Regions from separate parts of the Pseudomonas sp. MPC6 genome, predicted to be linked through region 2. Evidence: riboswitches for the same ligand, from Rfam matches in the RefSeq annotation. Region 2 holds a riboswitch; each other region holds the start of a gene.
The links. A riboswitch is a leader RNA that binds a small molecule or an ion and turns the genes downstream of it on or off. The one in region 2 is predicted to bind cobalamin.

Region 1: another riboswitch for cobalamin. It lies ahead of ELQ88_RS13985 (ABC transporter substrate-binding protein); the one in region 2 lies ahead of cobW (cobalamin biosynthesis protein CobW).
Region 3: another riboswitch for cobalamin. It lies ahead of cobO (cob(I)yrinic acid a,c-diamide adenosyltransferase); the one in region 2 lies ahead of cobW (cobalamin biosynthesis protein CobW).

The regions. Positions count from the first base shown of each region.
Region 1 is NZ_CP034783.1:2,542,440-2,547,883, reverse strand. It holds gene ELQ88_RS13990 (TonB-dependent siderophore receptor) at 1-2,064, shown strand, start outside; cobalamin riboswitch at 2,110-2,306, shown strand; gene ELQ88_RS13985 (ABC transporter substrate-binding protein) at 2,448-3,461, shown strand; gene ELQ88_RS13980 (iron ABC transporter permease) at 3,458-4,474, shown strand; gene ELQ88_RS13975 (ABC transporter ATP-binding protein) at 4,471-5,262, shown strand.
Region 2 is NZ_CP034783.1:3,906,814-3,912,257, reverse strand. It holds gene nfuA (Fe-S biogenesis protein NfuA) at 1-169, shown strand, start outside; gene cobM (precorrin-4 C(11)-methyltransferase) at 326-1,072, opposite strand; gene ELQ88_RS20060 (cobalamin biosynthesis protein) at 1,155-1,568, opposite strand; gene ELQ88_RS20055 (CbtA family protein) at 1,565-2,272, opposite strand; gene ELQ88_RS20050 (CbtB-domain containing protein) at 2,284-2,487, opposite strand; cobalamin riboswitch at 2,607-2,834, opposite strand; cobalamin riboswitch at 3,027-3,240, shown strand; gene cobW (cobalamin biosynthesis protein CobW) at 3,340-4,401, shown strand; gene cobN (cobaltochelatase subunit CobN) at 4,405-5,444, shown strand, end outside.
Region 3 is NZ_CP034783.1:5,059,122-5,064,565, reverse strand. It holds gene ELQ88_RS25320 (class I SAM-dependent methyltransferase) at 1-75, shown strand, start outside; gene ELQ88_RS25315 (sorbosone dehydrogenase family protein) at 223-1,539, opposite strand; cobalamin riboswitch at 1,656-1,890, shown strand; gene cobO (cob(I)yrinic acid a,c-diamide adenosyltransferase) at 1,970-2,581, shown strand; gene ELQ88_RS25305 (cobyrinate a,c-diamide synthase) at 2,578-3,987, shown strand; gene bluB (5,6-dimethylbenzimidazole synthase) at 3,984-4,634, shown strand; gene cbiB (adenosylcobinamide-phosphate synthase CbiB) at 4,631-5,444, shown strand, end outside.

The sequences.
Region 1 (5,444 bases), 1.4 Mb from region 2:
CCGGCGCTGACCGTGACGGGCGAAGACACCTCTGGCTACCAGGCCCATAGCGCCTCGGTCGGCGGTTTCGACGCCGCGCCATTGCTCGATACGCCGGCCTCGATTTCAGTGGTCACCGAAGCCTTGATCAAGGATCGGCAGGCCCGCCTGCTCAGCGAAGTCCTGCAGAACGATGCCTCGGTGGGTGAGAGCTACGCGCCGGTCGGCTACTACGAAAACTTCGTCGTGCGTGGCTTCTCGCTCAACTCCGCCAGCAGCTACAAGATCAACGGCCGCACCATCACCGGCGAGCAGAACGTCGGCCTGGAAAACAAACAACAGGTGGAATTGCTCAAGGGGCTTTCCGGCTTGCAGAGCGGCGTCAGCGAGCCCGGCGGGCTGGTCAACTACGTGACCAAGCGGCCGGCCGACGTGCGTTCGGTCACTGTCTCCACGGACGACCGTGGCAGCGGCTACCTGGCCACAGACGTGGGCGGATTCTTCGGCAATGAACAGCAGTTCGGGCTACGCGCCAACGTGGCCCATGAAGAGCTGCATTCCTATGTCGAGCACACTAATGGCCAGCGCGACTTCGCCTCCCTGGCCTTCGACTGGAACATCAGCCCCGATGCCCTGCTGCAACTGGATGCCGAGTACCAGACCAGGGAACAGCGCGCCGCACCGGGCTATCAATTGCTTGGCGGCACCCGCCTGCCACACCACGCCTCGCCGAAAAAACTGCTGGCCCATCAGAGCGGCTCGAAACCCGTCACCACTGATGCGCTGAACCTCAACGGCAACTTCGAATATCGCTTCAGCGACACCTGGAAAGGCAATGTCAGCGCCTCGCGCAGCCGGGTGGTGATCGATGACTACAGCTCGTTCGCCTGGGGTTGCTACGGTTCCGCCAGTTGCGCCAGCGCCGCGGTGCCCAACTACTTCAGCCCCGAGGGCGACTACGACATCTACGACTTCCGCAGCCCTGACGATACCCGCCGCAATGACGAGGTACAGGCTGCCTTCACTGGCGACTTCGACACCGGTGGCCTTGGTCATGAACTGAGCGTAGGCACCAGCGCGTTTCGCCGCGTGGTGGATAAACGCGACACCATCAACGTGATGATCGGCAGCGCCAATATCGATAGCGAACCAGCAGATTTTCCGCGCTACGACGGTCCGCTCAACGACGCCTATCGACGCCTTGACAGCCGCCAGTACGGGCTGTTCTTCAATGACCGGATCAGCTTCAACGAACAATGGCAGACCGTGCTCGGCGGGCGTGAAGTGCGCCTGGATGAAGAGACCTTCGACAGCCAGGGCGAGACCACCCGGCATACCCAACGCTATGTGTTCCTGCCCCAGGCCGCGATGATCTACAAGCCGCTGCACAACCTGGCGCTGTACACCCGCTACAGCAAGGGCTTGTCCCTGGGTGGCGAAGCGGCCTGGTTCACCACCAACGCCTTTGAAATCCTCGTGCCAACCGTGTCCCGGCAAATCGAGGCGGGCATCAAGTACGACTGGCAGCGCATCAGCCTGGCCGCGGCGCTGTTCCAGATCCGCCAGGCGTACCAGTACTCCCGGCCCAATGACGACGGCACCTTCACCTTCACCCAGCAGGGCGAACAGAAGAACACCGGCCTGGAACTCTCGGCCAATGGCTGGGCCAGCCAGCGCCTGCAGATCGCCGCCAGTGTCGCGGCGATCCGCGCCCGGGTCAGCGACAGCGGCACGCCGGCCTATGAAGGGCATCAGGCAATCAATGTGCCGACGCTGCGCGCCAGCTTCCAGGGCGACTACGCCCTGCCCGGGATCGATGGCCTGGCCCTGCTCGGCGGGATGCAATACAGCGCCAGCAAATACGCCAATCGCCAGGGCGGGGTAGAGACCGGGGCCTACGCCATTTTCAATCTCGGCAGCCGCTACAGCACCCGCATCGACGGTTACGACACGGTGTTCCGCCTGACCGTGGACAACCTGTTCGACAAGCGCTACTGGCGTGACGCCGGCGAATACCTGGGCGACGGCTACCTGTTCCAGGGTGCGCCGCTGACGGCCCGGTTGAGCGCCTCGATCAACTTCTGATGGTTGCGCCACGAAAAAATACTGGACCGTTGATCGCCATGATCGACTACCATGCCGGCCGCCGGTTTCCACATGGGATTAATAGGGAATCCGAGATGCCCGACACGGCATCAATCGGAACTGCCCCCGCAACTGTAGGTGCTGAGCCTGCTCCTGAACTGCCACTGGGATCACTCCCGGGAAGGCTGGAGCCAGGCGATGACGCATCAGTCAGGAGACCTGCCGGCCAAGCAAATCACTAACCGGCGGGGTGTCCGGGAAGGACATCCTTGCGCCGTGCGTCACCTCCGGTGAGTGCTACGTCCGTGCTTTAACGGCAGCGTTCGATGATGTGTTTCCAGGCCGTGCCCCTGCTCCGAGTACGGTCAACTGGAGATTGCGTCATGCTGCTGTCACGCCTTGCCACCCTCGTCACCGCCCTGGGTCTGTCCACCCTCGCGCATGCGGCCCCGACCCACTATCCCCTGACGGTCGAGAACTGCGGCAGCAAGCTGACCTTCGAGCAGGCGCCGAGCCGCGCCGTGACCATCGGCCAGGCCGGCACCGAAATGCTCTACGCCATGGGGCTTGGCCCCACGCTGGTCGGCACCTCGCTGTGGTTCAACGATGTGCTGGCCACGTACAAGACCGAGAACGACCGGATCCAACGCCTGGCCGATAACGAGCCGAGTTTCGAGTCGGTGATCGGCAAACGCCCGCAACTGGTGGCCGTGGAACTGGAGTGGATGGTCGGCCCGAAAGGCGTGGTCGGTACCCGCGAGCAGTTTCACGAGCTGCAGATCCCGACCTACCTGATGCCCTCCGACTGCGAAGCCAAGGACAATCTGGTCGGCGCCGACGGCACACGCCTGGAGGCGTTTCGCATCGACAGCATTTACAAGAGCATCAGCCAATTGGCCGAGATCTTCGATGTGCAGGAACGTGGCCGGCAGTTGAACGACGAACTCAAGGCCAGCCTGGCGAAGTCTGTCGCCACGGTGCGGAACAAGGACCTGAAGCACACCAGTGCGCTGTTCTGGTTCTCCAGTGCCAGTCTGGATATCGACCCTTATGTCGCCGGCCACAAGGGCATTCCCGACTTCATGCTCAATACCTTGGGCGTGCGCAACGTGGTGCAATCCAACGAAGAATGGCCGACCGTCGGCTGGGAAACCATCGCCAAGGCCAACCCGACTTTCCTGGTCATCGCCCGCATGGATCGCCGTCGTTTCCCCGCTGACGACCATCTGCAGAAACTGGCATTCCTGCGCAGCGACCCGGTGACCCGCAACATGGACGCGGTGAAAAACAACCGCATCATCATCCTGGACGCCATGGCCATGCAGGCCAGCGTCAGAATGTTCGACGGTCTTGAAACCCTGGCAACGGCCATCAACGGCTATGACTTGCCAAAATGACCAGGACGTTGATTCGCACATTCCTGGCCGCCGTGACCCTGCTGCTGGCCGTCATTGCCGGTGTGGCCATCGGTGAAACGCCCATCGCCCCGGGTGTGGTGGTCCAGGTGCTGGCCAATAAACTGTGGGCTGCCGGTCATGTCCTCGACCCGATCGACGAAGGCATCGTCTGGAATTATCGCCTGACCCGCGCGCTGGTGGCGGCGGCCTGCGGTGCGGGCCTGGCCACTTGCGGGGTGGTCCTGCAATCGCTGTTGCGCAATCCGTTGGCCGATCCTTACCTGCTGGGTATCTCCGCCGGCGCCTCGACGGGCGCGGTGCTGGTGGCGTTGCTGGGGCTGGGGGCGGGCCTGATTTCGCTGTCGGTCGGGGCGTTTGCCGGGGCTGTGGCCGCCTTCGCCCTGGTGGTATTGCTGGCCCGTGCCAGCGGCTCACCCGGCGGCACCGGGCAAATCATCCTCGCGGGGATTGCCGGTTCGCAGCTATTCAATGCGCTCACGGCGTTCCTGATCACCAAGTCGGCCAGTTCCGAGCAGGCCCGGGGCATCATGTTCTGGTTGCTGGGCAATCTCAGCGGGGTGCGCTGGCCGTCGGTGTGGCTGGCCGTCCCGGTGGCAGTGGCCGGTCTCGCCGTTTGCCTGTGGCATCGGCGGGCGCTGGACGCCTTCACCTTTGGTGCCGACTCCGCCGCTTCGCTCGGCATCCCGGTACGCCGGGTGCAATTGCTGCTGATCAGCTGCGCCGCCCTGGTGACGGCCGTGATGGTCTCGATTGTCGGCTCCATCGGTTTCGTCGGGCTAGTCATTCCCCATGCCGTGCGACTGCTGCTGGGCACCCGCCATGCGCGCCTGCTGCCGGCCAGTGCGCTGGGGGGTGCGCTGTTTCTGATCGCCGCCGATGTCCTGTCCCGGACATTGATCAAAGGCCAGGTGATCCCGGTCGGGGTCATCACGGCATTGGTCGGCGCGCCGGTGTTCGCGTTGATCCTGATCGGCAGGAGGAATGCCCGATGAATGCCGCCACCCCTGTTATCGGCGATTGTGTGCTGAGCTGTTCCAGCCTCGGCTTCCAGGTCCGCGACGCCGAGTTGCTGCACGATATCCACCTGGACATCCGCCGAGGCGAAACCCTGGGCATCGTCGGGCCCAACGGTTCGGGGAAATCCACGCTGCTCAAACTGCTGGCCGGCGTGCGTGTGCCGAGCCGGGGCGACATTCACCTCAACGGCCAGCGCCTCAAGACGCTGGCGCGGCGAACCGTTGCGCAAACCCTGGCGGTGGTCGAGCAACAGGCCGACACGCTGGATGCCATCAACGTGTTTGATGCCGTCGCCCTGGGCCGGACGCCGTGGCTGTCGGCCTTGAGTCCGTGGTCGCACGAGGACGCTGCCATTGTCCAGCAGGCGCTGTGCGACGTCGATGCGGCACACCTGACAAACCGCACCTGGCACAGCCTGTCCGGCGGTGAACGCCAGCGTGTGCACATCGCTCGCGCCCTGGCCCAACGCCCGCAGATTCTGTTGCTGGACGAACCGACCAACCACCTGGATATCCAGCACCAGCTCGCCATCCTGAACGTGGTGCAGGCGCTGCCGGTGACGACATTGATCGCCCTGCATGACCTGAATCAGGCACTCACTTGTGATCGCCTGGCAGTACTGGAACGAGGGCGACTGGTGGCCCTCGGCAAGCCGCTGGAGGTGCTGACCCCGCAGCGCTTGCAGGAGACGTTTGGCGTGCACGCGCATTACCTGATCGACCCTGTCGACGGTGCGCGGGTTTTGCGGTTTCGTTCTGTTTGACCTTGTCGGCGATGCTCGCCATTCAAGGGCGGGCATAGGCACTCGACTTCTCCCAGTGATACCGCCGCTTCTATCGCGATTCAGTATTACTGCGGCTGATGATGCTGGTCCGTAGAGAGCTCGCCATCATTTCCAGGTTGAATGGGGGTTGTCCAACTGTAATAAACCACCCACGTGCCAGT
Region 2 (5,444 bases):
CGATGACGGCATCGCCGTGCTCAAGTTCGGCGGCGGCTGCCAGGGCTGCGGCCAGGCGGACGTCACCCTGCGCGAAGGCATCGAGCGCACCTTGCTTGAGCGTGTTCCTGAGTTGAAGGGTGTTCGGGACGTGACCGACCACACGCAGAAAGAAAACGCCTATTACTAAGGTGTTCGCTGCGACATGAAAAACGGCGCCCCGTGAGCGCCGTTTTTTTATGGGTGAAGTTCAATGGCCTCTTCGCTGGCAAGCCAGCTCCTACAGGGGAATGCGTACCTCTGTAGGCGCTGGCTTGTCGGAACGCCGAACCGCAGCGAAGGGGCTCTATGGCCGATACAAATGCGCATGCCCGGCGCGATACAGCGACGACTCACTGAAGTGATCGCTGCCCAACACCCGGCCCACCAGAATCAACGCCGTCCTCCGAAACCCCTTCGCCTCAACCTTCCCGGCAATATCCTCAAGCGTCCCCACCACCCAATCCTGATCCGGCCAGGTCGCCCGGTGAATCACCGCGATCGGACAGTCCGCACCGTAATGCGGCAACAATTCGACCAGGATCTTCTGCAGATGATTGACTCCCAGATGGATCGCCATGGTGGCTCCATGCTGCGCCAGGCTGCCCAACTCTTCGCCGGCCGGCATCGTCGTCTTGTCGGCGTAGCGGGTCAGAATCACGCTCTGTGACACATCCGGCAAGGTCAACTCCGCACCCAGCAGGGCCGCACAGGCCGCTGTCGCGGTCACGCCGGGAATGATTTCAAAGGCAATGTCGAGTTCACGCAGGTAGCGGATCTGTTCGCCAATGGCGCCATACAGGCTCGGATCGCCGGAATGCACCCGCGCCACATCCTGGCCCTTGGCATGGGCGCACTTGAACAGTTCGATGATCTGTTCCAGGTGCAGTTCGGCGCTGTTCACCAGGCGTTCGGCCTGATGACCTTCGAGTACGGCGGCGGGCACCAGGGAGCCGGCATAGATGATCACCGGGCAGCTGCGGATCAGCCGTTGGCCTTTGACGGTGATCAGTTCCGGGTCGCCGGGGCCTGCGCCAATGAAATAGACAGTCATTGTCGGTTCCTGTGAAAAAAGGGCCTGGGCAAGGCTTCAGATGAAGATTGCTCATGATCGAAGGCGGGGATTATCGGGGATTTTAAGCAGCGCCAGCCAGCGCGAGGGTGGCCTGGGCATATTTCTGTCGTGAAATCAGCAGTTTCGCCGGCGCCTGGGCCAGGTGTTCGGCCAGGGCCAAGGCGGCACTTTCCGCGACGCCGTAACAGCCGGTGCGTTCGAACGCGATGTCCGAGCGGTGGCTGAGTTGCGGTTGATAGCCGGCCAATTGTTCGCTGCTGAAATACATCAGCGGCAGCGCGAGCTGTGCGGCCAGTTCGATCAGGCCCGGTTCTTCGCGCTTCAGGTCGATGCTGGCTAGTGCCTTGACCTGGTGTAGCTCGATGCGATGAGCCTGCAGCGCCTGGTCGAGCAATGCCCGCAACGTGCCGACGGGGCAGCCGCGCTGGCAGCCCAGGCCGACCACCAGGGTCGGCAAGGTGCTGTTATCCGTCATGCGTGGTATTGGCCAGCGCTTTTGCGGCGGAACAACCAGGCGCTGATCAGGCCCAGGGCCAGCCAGAACGCGACGTTGGTCAGCTGCGAAGCGATTTTGAACTGCGACTCGAGCGCTTCCGGAGCGAGCATCGAGTGCACTTCCGGTTGTGGCGCGCCTATCACGTGGGGCACGGCGAGGATGGCGACGCCGAGGACCTTCATCAGCCAGTGACGGCTGAACACGATCAGGGCGATGCCGGCTGCGGTGGAGGCGGCAGTGCCGATCCACCAGACCTGCCGCTGCGCCAGATCGGCCGCGACAGTTCCCGGCAGTTCAGGCGGCAGGCCGAGGGTCGGCGCGAGCACGAAGGTCGCATAGCCGGCCAGGCCCCAGAGCAGGCCTTGAGAGGTGTTGGTCGGGGCGCGCAAGGTGTAGAGGCCGGCGAGCATCAACGCGAAACCGACCGCGACCACCAGGTTGCCACCGGTGGTCGACAGCACGCGCTGCCAGCCGTCTTCCGGCTCCCAGGCCTCGGCGTCATGGCTGTGAGCGGCGACAGCACCTGCGGCGTGCTCATGCACTTCAACAGCCGCCGGCTCGGATTTTTCGTAGGTCTCGGCCTGCAGAATCAGCGGCGACACCCAGAAACTTTGCAGCAGGGTCAGCAACAGGGCGGCCAGCAGCCCGGTGAAACCTGCGGTTTGCGCGATACGCTTGATCATGTCGGCAGGTCTCAATGGCACGGGAAGGCGGCGCTGTGACGGGTATCGTGCGCGGCATTGTGCACCGCTTCGATGTGCGAGAAACCGGCAAAATAGACCAGGCACACGCCGAGGATCGACGCGCAGGCGGCGGCGGTCAGGCGTTGAGTCAGGGTCGTGGTGCTGCTGGCGGTGCTCTTGTCTGTGTTGCTGCCGGTGCTGCTGATGATCGACATGGCGCTTCCCTCTGGTCTGTCAGTGGGTGAATAGAGCGCATGGAAGACCCCTGCGAGTCGCGCACGCAGAGGTTCAAACAGCGCCCGCCCACCGCGGGTTTGTTATTCAGTGAGCATAATGGTCACTTTGTGTTGCGGGCCGGTCTCCGGGCTCACGAGGGGCTTTGGCTTTCGCCGTGACCTGCAAGCATCACCTTCCCATGCCGAACGCTGGCACAGTGGATCTGACGCTTCGCTCGCTTACCGTTGCGGGGGCAGCACCGGACTGACATGGCCTTGAGTAAAGCACATGATTCACCGGTTTCCCGTTTCACCCTGTGAAGGGCACCCGTAACAAGGCGTGTAGGAGAGCATGGGCGGGGGTTGGGCGTCAATTGGCAAGGGTTCTCACTTGATACCGAGGCGCTCCATTCGCGGGCGAGCCTCGCGCCTGCAGGTCGGCGGCGCTCTTGTAGGAGAGAGCGGTGCGGCGATCCGACTTGCCCGCGAAGGCGTCCTGACGGCTGACCACAAGACATTGACCCGCCCCCACACCATGCGTAGCCTTGCGCATTCGAGGTTCTTCGGCATTTGCCGAAGCTAAGAAGGGAACGCGGTCGATGCCGCGGCTGCCCCCGCAACTGTGAACGGTGATGTTCGCTGCCACGCCACTGCAAACCCTGTGCAACGGGTTCGCGGGAAGGCGCAGCAAACGCCAGTCCAACGACTGGCACACCGTCAGCCAGGAGACCTGCCTCGACACAGATTCTCACTACAACCGGGCGGGGTGATCCGGTGGCGAACTCTTCCGCGCGCGCATCCGTCGCAGCGATTGTCGTCCCGTATGCCCGCCACCTTGCCAAAGGGCATCCGATGAAAACACTGGCCAAACTTCCCGTCACCATCGTTACCGGCTTCCTCGGTTCGGGCAAGACCACCTTGCTGCGGCACATGCTCGACAACGCCCAGGGCCGTCGCATCGCGGTGATCGTCAACGAGTTCGGCGAGCTGGGCATCGATGGCGAAATCCTCAAGCAGTGCGCCATCGGCTGCACCGAGGAAGAAGCCAACGGCCGCGTCTACGAGCTGGCCAACGGCTGCCTGTGCTGCACCGTCCAGGAAGAATTCTTCCCGGTGATGCGTGAACTGGTGGCCCGTCGCGGCGACCTCGACCACATCCTCATCGAAACCTCGGGCCTGGCCCTGCCAAAACCCCTGGTGCAAGCCTTCCAGTGGCCGGAAATCCGCAGCGCCTGCACCGTTGACGCGGTGATCACCGTGGTCGACAGCCCGGCCGTCGCCGCCGGCACCTTCGCCGCATTCCCGGACCAGGTCGACGCCCAGCGCAAACTCGACCCGAACCTGGACCACGAATCGCCGCTGCACGAACTGTTCGCCGACCAACTGGCCAGCGCCGACCTGGTGATCCTCAACAAGGCCGACCTGATCAGCCCTGAAGACCTGGCCCGTGTGCGCCTGGAAGTCGCCGAAGAACTGCCGCCCGCGGTGAAAGTCATCGAAGCCAGCAGCGGCCGCCTGCCGCTGGACGTACTGATCGGCCTCGGTGTCGGTTCCGAAGCGCACATCGACAGTCGTCACAGCCATCATGATCATCACCATGAAGGCGAGGACGATCACGACCACGACGCCTTCGATTCGATCTCCATCGAACTGCCGCAAGCCGACGAAAGCCTGCTGCTGGATGCCTTGACCCAACTGGTGGTCCAGCACGGCATCCTGCGAGTCAAAGGGTTCGCCGCGATCCCGGGCAAGCCGATGCGCCTGCTGATCCAGGGCGTGGGCACGCGCTTCGACAAGCATTTCGACCGTCGGTGGGGCGCCGATGAAGTGCGCACCACGCGCCTGGTGTTGATCGGCCAGGAACTGGACGCGACGCTGCTCGAAGCGCAATTGCGCGCCGCACTCAGCGTCTAAGCCATGCACCTGCTCAGGACCCAGCCCGGCGGTTTCGTGTCGGATGACAATATCGCCGACCTTGGACAGACCCCCGCCGAGCTGGTGATCCTGTGCAGCGGCGACTCCAGCCTGGCGCTGCTCGCCGAAGCGGCGCAGCAGTTGCCGGACGATTACCCGAGCGTGCGCCTGGCCAACCCGATGCAGGTGCAGAATCATGCCTCGGTCGACCTGTATGTCGACCAGGTCCTGCGTCACGCCAAGGTCATTCTGCTGTCCCTGCACGGTGGCATCGCCTATTGGCGTTACGGCGTCGAGCGGCTGGTGGAGTTGTCGGGGCGCGGTGTGCAGCTGATCCTGGTGCCGGGCGATGACCGTCCGGACCCGGAACTCAGCGACCTGAGCACTGTGGTTGCGCAAGACCGCGACCGACTCTGGCATTACCTGCGGCAGGGTGGCATGGCCAATGCCCTCGATCTGTTTCGCTGTCTCGCCACTCGTTGGCTGGATCGCGACTACGCCTGGGCCGAGCCGCAGACCCTTGCGCGCACCGCGATCTACCATCCACGCCAAAGCCCCGCCGCGCTGCAGGATTGGCAAGCCGACTGGCAGGCCGATCAACCGGTAGCGGCCGTGCTGTTTTACCGCTCGCATCTGCAGGCGGCGAACACCGCGTTCATCGATGTGTTCTGCCAGCGCCTGCAGGCGGCGGGGCTTAACCCGTTGCCGATTGCGGTCGCCAGTCTGAAAGAGCCCGGCTGCCTGGCCGTGGTCGAGGACCTGCTGGATGAGGTGGCTGCCGGGGTGATTCTCAACACCACCGGTTTCGCCCAGTCCAGCCCCGAAGCGCCGCAGTTGCGGCCGTTTCGCCGCAACATTCCAGTGATTCAGGCCATTTGCGCCCAAGACAACGAACCCGGCTGGCGCGCCAGCGAGCAGGGCCTCGGTCCGCGTGACCTGGCGATGCACATCGCGCTGCCGGAGCTGGACGGACGGATCATCAGCCGGCCGATCAGTTTCAAGGACCTGGCCTGGCGCAGCGAGCGCAGTCAGTCGGACGTGGT
Region 3 (5,444 bases), 1.2 Mb from region 2:
TTGAAGGATGATGTGCGGGTGGACCTGTCGTTGTTGCCGTTGGGGGATGGGTTAACGCTCTGCCGTAAACGCTAGGCAGGTGATTTATGGGTGGCTGTGATGGCCTCTTCGCGAGCAAGCCCGCTCCCACACTTGATCTGCGGCGAACACAAAAATGTGAACGCCTGAGGTTAGGTGTGGGAGCGGGCTTGCTCGCGAAGGAGCCGGCACAGTCGCCGACATTTATTTAGCAGCCGTCGACACCCGCCACACCTTGTTCCCCACATCATCCGCCACCAGCAAATCGCCCTGCCGGTCGATCACTACCCCCACCGGACGGCCCATGGCTTTTTCGTCGTCGCTGAGGAACCCGGTGAGCACATCAACCGGTTGCCCCACCGGTTTGCCCGCGCTGAATGGTACGAAAATCACTTTGTAGCCACTGTGCGGGTCGCGGTTCCACGAGCCGTGCTGGCCGATGAATGCGCCCTCCTTGAACTGCGCCGGCAGGCTGTTGCCTTCAGCAAAGGTCAGGCCCAGCGATGCCGTGTGCGGGCCCACTGCGTAGTCCGGCGCAATGGCCTTGGCCACCAGGTCCGGATTCTGCGGGGTCACGCGCACATCGACATGTTGTCCGTAATAGCTGTAGGGCCAGCCGTAGAACCCGCCGTCCTTCACCGAAGTGATGTAGTCCGGTACCAGGTCGCTGCCGATTTCGTCGCGCTCATTGACGGCCGTCCACAGCGCGCCGCTCTGGGGCTCCCAGGCCAGGCCGTTGGGATTGCGGATCCCTGAAGCGAAGATCCGATGGTTGCCGGTGGCGCGATCCACTTCCCAGATCGCCGCGCGACCTTCTTCCTGGTCCATGCCGTTTTCCGCGACATTGCTGTTGGAACCCACTGTCACATACAGCTTGCTCCCGTCCTTGCTGGCGATGACGTTTTTGGTCCAGTGATGATTGAGTGTGCCGCCCGGCAGATCGACCACTTTGATCGGAGGCGACTTGATCGCCGTCTCGCCAGTTTCATAGTGGAAACGCAGCAAGCGGTCCGTATCGGCCACGTACAGGTCAGTGCCGACCAGGGTCATGCCGAACGGCGAATTGAGGTTTTCCAGAAACACCGTACGGGTCTCGGCGATGCCATCGTGGTCCTTGTCCCGCAGCAGCGTGATGCGGTTCGGGCTCGGTACGGCTGCACCGGCACGGCCCATGACTTTCTTCATTACCCAGCCTTTGACACCTTTGCCGTCATCGGGTTTGGGTGGCGCATTGGTCTCGGCGACCAGCACGTCGCCGTTGGGCAATACATACAGCCAGCGCGGGTGATCGAGGCCTTCGGCGAAGGCGGCGACCTGGGTTCCCGTCGCCGCGACGGGTTTTGCACCGTCCGGCCAGCCGATCGCCGGGGCGATGTTCACCGTCGGGATCAGGGTCTTGTTCGGTTCTGGCAACTTGGGCGACGGTCCGGTGCCGTCCATGACTTGCAGGCTGGAGGTTTCACCACAGGCGGCGAGCCCTCCGGCGAGCGCGATGACGATAACGAGCTGGGGCTTGCGCATGCTGATCTTCCCTAAGGACGCGTTGATACAATCATAGAGAAGCCGGGAGGCGCGATGGTTCAACCGGTCAGTCGCAGGGCGCTTTCTCAATTGACGCTCCACCCCCAACCCTCTAACCTTCGCGGCTTGTTTCAGGTGCTCTGTGGCCATGGCCGACGGAGTGAAACAGGGAAGTCGGTGAGTGATGGTCTTCGAACGCTGAAGCCTCATGATCCCGACGCTGCCCCCGCAACGGTAAATGAGTGAAGACTGCGCCTTGAGCCACTGTGTCGAACGCCGACATGGGAAGGCGCGCAGTCAGGCCAGCGCCGCTCATGAGCCCGGAGACCGGCCTGATTCATCCAGCGGCATCACGGTGGGCGATGCCAGGCTTTTTGCCGTCTATTCTTGTGCCTGCCCGCCGTTATCCAGCCTCAACGGAGAGCTCCCCATGACTGATACCCCCGATCGTGATGAACGTCACCTGGCGCGCATGCTGCGCAAAAAAGCCGTGATCGATGAACGCATCGCCAATTCCCCGAACGAATGCGGCCTGCTGCTGGTGCTGACCGGCAACGGCAAAGGCAAGAGCAGTTCGGCCTTTGGCATGCTCGCCAGATCCCTGGGCCATGGCATGCAGTGTGGCGTGGTGCAGTTCATCAAGGGCCGCAACAGCACCGGCGAAGAACTGTTCTTCCGCCGCTTCCCGGAGCAGGTGCGGTTTCATGTGATGGGCGAGGGCTTCACCTGGGAGACCCAGGATCGTCAGCGCGATATCGCGGCCGCCGAAGCCGCCTGGGCAGTGTCCCGCGAACTGCTGAGCGATCCGTCCATCGGCCTGGTGGTGCTGGATGAGTTGAACATCGCGCTCAAGCACGGTTATCTCGACCTCGATCAGGTGCTCGGCGACTTGCAGGCGCGTCCGCCGATGCAGCATGTGGTGGTCACCGGTCGTGGCGCCAAACCGGAAATGATCGAGCTGGCCGACACCGTCACCGAAATGGGCGTGATCAAGCACGCGTTCCAGGCCGGGATCAAAGCGCAAAAAGGCGTCGAATTGTGAGTCAACCACGTCATTGCCCGGCGGTCCTGATTGCCGCGCCGGCCTCCGGTCAGGGCAAGACCACCGTCACTGCCGCGCTGGCCCGGTTGCACCGCAATCAGGGGCGCAAGGTGCGGGTCTTCAAGTGCGGTCCGGACTTCCTCGACCCGATGATTCTCGAGCGCGCCAGCGGTGCGCCGGTGTATCAACTGGACATGTGGATGGTCGGCGAGCAGGAAAGTCGTCGACTGTTGTGGGAAGCCGCAGCTGTTGCCGACCTGATCCTGATCGAAGGGGTCATGGGGCTGTTCGACGGTACGCCGTCCAGCGCCGACCTGGCGCGACACTTCGGGGTACCGGTGCTGGGTGTGATCGATGGCACTGCCATGGCGCAGACCTTTGGCGCCCTGGCCCTGGGGCTGGCGCGCTATCAGCCGGACTTGCCGTTTGCCGGAGTGTTGGCCAACCGCGTGGGCACATTGCGCCATGCGCAATTGCTCGAGGGCAGCCTGACTGAAGGCTTGCGCTGGTATGGCGCCTTGTCCAGGGAAACCGGGATCGAACTGCCGAGCCGTCACCTGGGGCTGGTCCAGGCCAGCGAGTTGAACGATCTTGATCTGCGCCTCGACGCCGCGGCCGATGCCCTGGCCAGCAGTTGCGAGGTGGCGTTGCCGCCGGCCGTGGCATTCGCCGCCCCCGATGTGATCGTTGCCGAGCCATTGCTGGCTGGCGTGCGGATCGCCGTGGCCCGTGACGAAGCCTTTGCCTTCACCTACGGCGCGAGCCTGGATCTGCTGCGCGCCATGGGCGCCGAGTTGCTGTTTTTCTCGCCGATCCGTGATGCCCGATTGCCGGACGCAGACAGTCTGTACCTGCCGGGCGGTTATCCGGAATTGCACCATGTGGCGCTGTCACAGAACACCTCGATGCTCGACGCGATTCGCGCTCACCATGGGGCGGGCAAACCGTTGTTGGCCGAGTGTGGCGGGATGTTGTATCTGCTGGATTCGTTGACCGATGTCGAGGGCACTCGAGCTGAACTGGTCGGTTTGCTGGCCGGGGATGCGGTGATGCAGAAGCGTCTGGCGGCGTTGGCCCTGCAGGCGGTTGAACTGCCGGAAGGGTTGCTGCGTGGGCACACTTATCACCATTCGCTGACCAGTACCGGGCTGGAGCCGATTGCCCGTGGGTTAAGCCCGAATGGCGGGCGTGGGGCGGAGGCGGTTTATCGTCAGGGGCGGATGACGGCCTCTTATGTGCATTTTTATTTTCCGTCGAATCCATCGGCGGTTGCCGCACTGTTTGAGCCTGACCGTGAGGACGCCTTCGCGAGCAAGCCCGCTCCCACACTGGACCGCGTCGTACCAGAGACCTCATGGGCACCGCTATCAAATGTGGGAGCGGGCTTGCTCGCGAAGAGGCCATGACTGACAACGCATTTTCCGAAGCCGAACGCGCTGCCGTCTACCGTGCCATCGCCGAACGCCGCGACATGCGCCACTTCAGCGGTGGCACCGTCGCGCCCGAACTACTGCGACGCCTGCTCGAAGCCGCCCACCAGGCCCCGAGCGTGGGCCTGATGCAACCCTGGCGCTTCATCCGCATCAGCGACCGCGCCCTGCGCGGCAAAATCCAACAGCTGGTGGAAGAAGAACGCATCCGCACCGCGGAAGCCCTCGGCGAGCGCAGCGACGAATTCATGAAGCTCAAGGTCGAAGGCATCAACGACTGCGCCGAAGTGCTGGTCGCCGCGCTGACGGACGATCGCGATCGGCATATCTTCGGCCGCCGTACTTTGCCGGAAATGGACATGGCCTCCTTGTCCTGTGCGATCCAGAACCTGTGGCTGGCGTCCCGTGCCGAAGGGCTGGGCATGGGCTGGGTCTCTTTGTTCGAGCCGCAAGCCCTGGCCGCCTTGCTGGAAATGCCCGTTGGCGCCAAACCGTTGGCCGTGCTGTGCCTGGGTCCGGTCGAGGCGTTTTATCCAGCGCCGATGCTTGCCCTGGAAGGCTGGGCGCAAGCGCGTCCGCTTAGCGAATTGTTGTATGAAAATTATTGGGGAGTGAGTCAATGAGTGTGGCGTTGTTGAGTGTCGCCGCGGTGGCGCTGGATGCGCTGCTGGGTGAACCCAAACGCTGGCATCCGCTGGTGGCGTTCGGCCGTTTTGCCGACCGCATCGAGCAACGCTTCAACAGCGAAGGTCGCGGCTGGCGCAGTCACGGCGTCACCGCCTGGTTCATCGCGGTCGTGCCGCTGACCTTGCTGGCCACGGCGTTTTCCTGGGCGCCTTATGTCGGCTGGATCGTCGAAATCCTCGCGCTCTATTGTGCCCTCGGCATGCGCAGCCTCGGTGAACACGTCGAGCCAGTGGCCAAGGCCCTGCGCAGCGATGATCTTGAAGAAGCGCGCAAACGCGTGGGTTATCTGGTCAGCCGCCAGACCAGCGAACTGGATAAAACCGAAGTCGCCCGGGCTGCCACCGAATCGGTGCTGGAGAACGGCAGCGACGCGGTATTTGCCGCGCTGTTCTGGTTCGCCGTGGCGGGGGCGCCCGGCGTGGTGTTGTATCGGCTGAGCAACACCCTCGATGCGATGTGGGGTTACCGTAACGACCGCTTCGAACGTTTCGGCTGGGCCGCGGCCAGGATCGACGACGTGCTCAACTACATTCCCGCACGCCTGGTGGCGTTGACCTACGCGCTGCTCGGCAAGACTCGCCTGGCGTTGAAATGCTGGCGCACCCAGGGGCCGACCTGGGACAGCCCGAATGCCGGGCCGGTGATGGCCGCCGGGGCGGGTGCGCTCGGCGTCGAGTTGGGCGGGGCGGCGATCTATCACGGTGAATTGCATCAGCGTCCGCAATTGGGTGAAGGCCCGCCGGCGG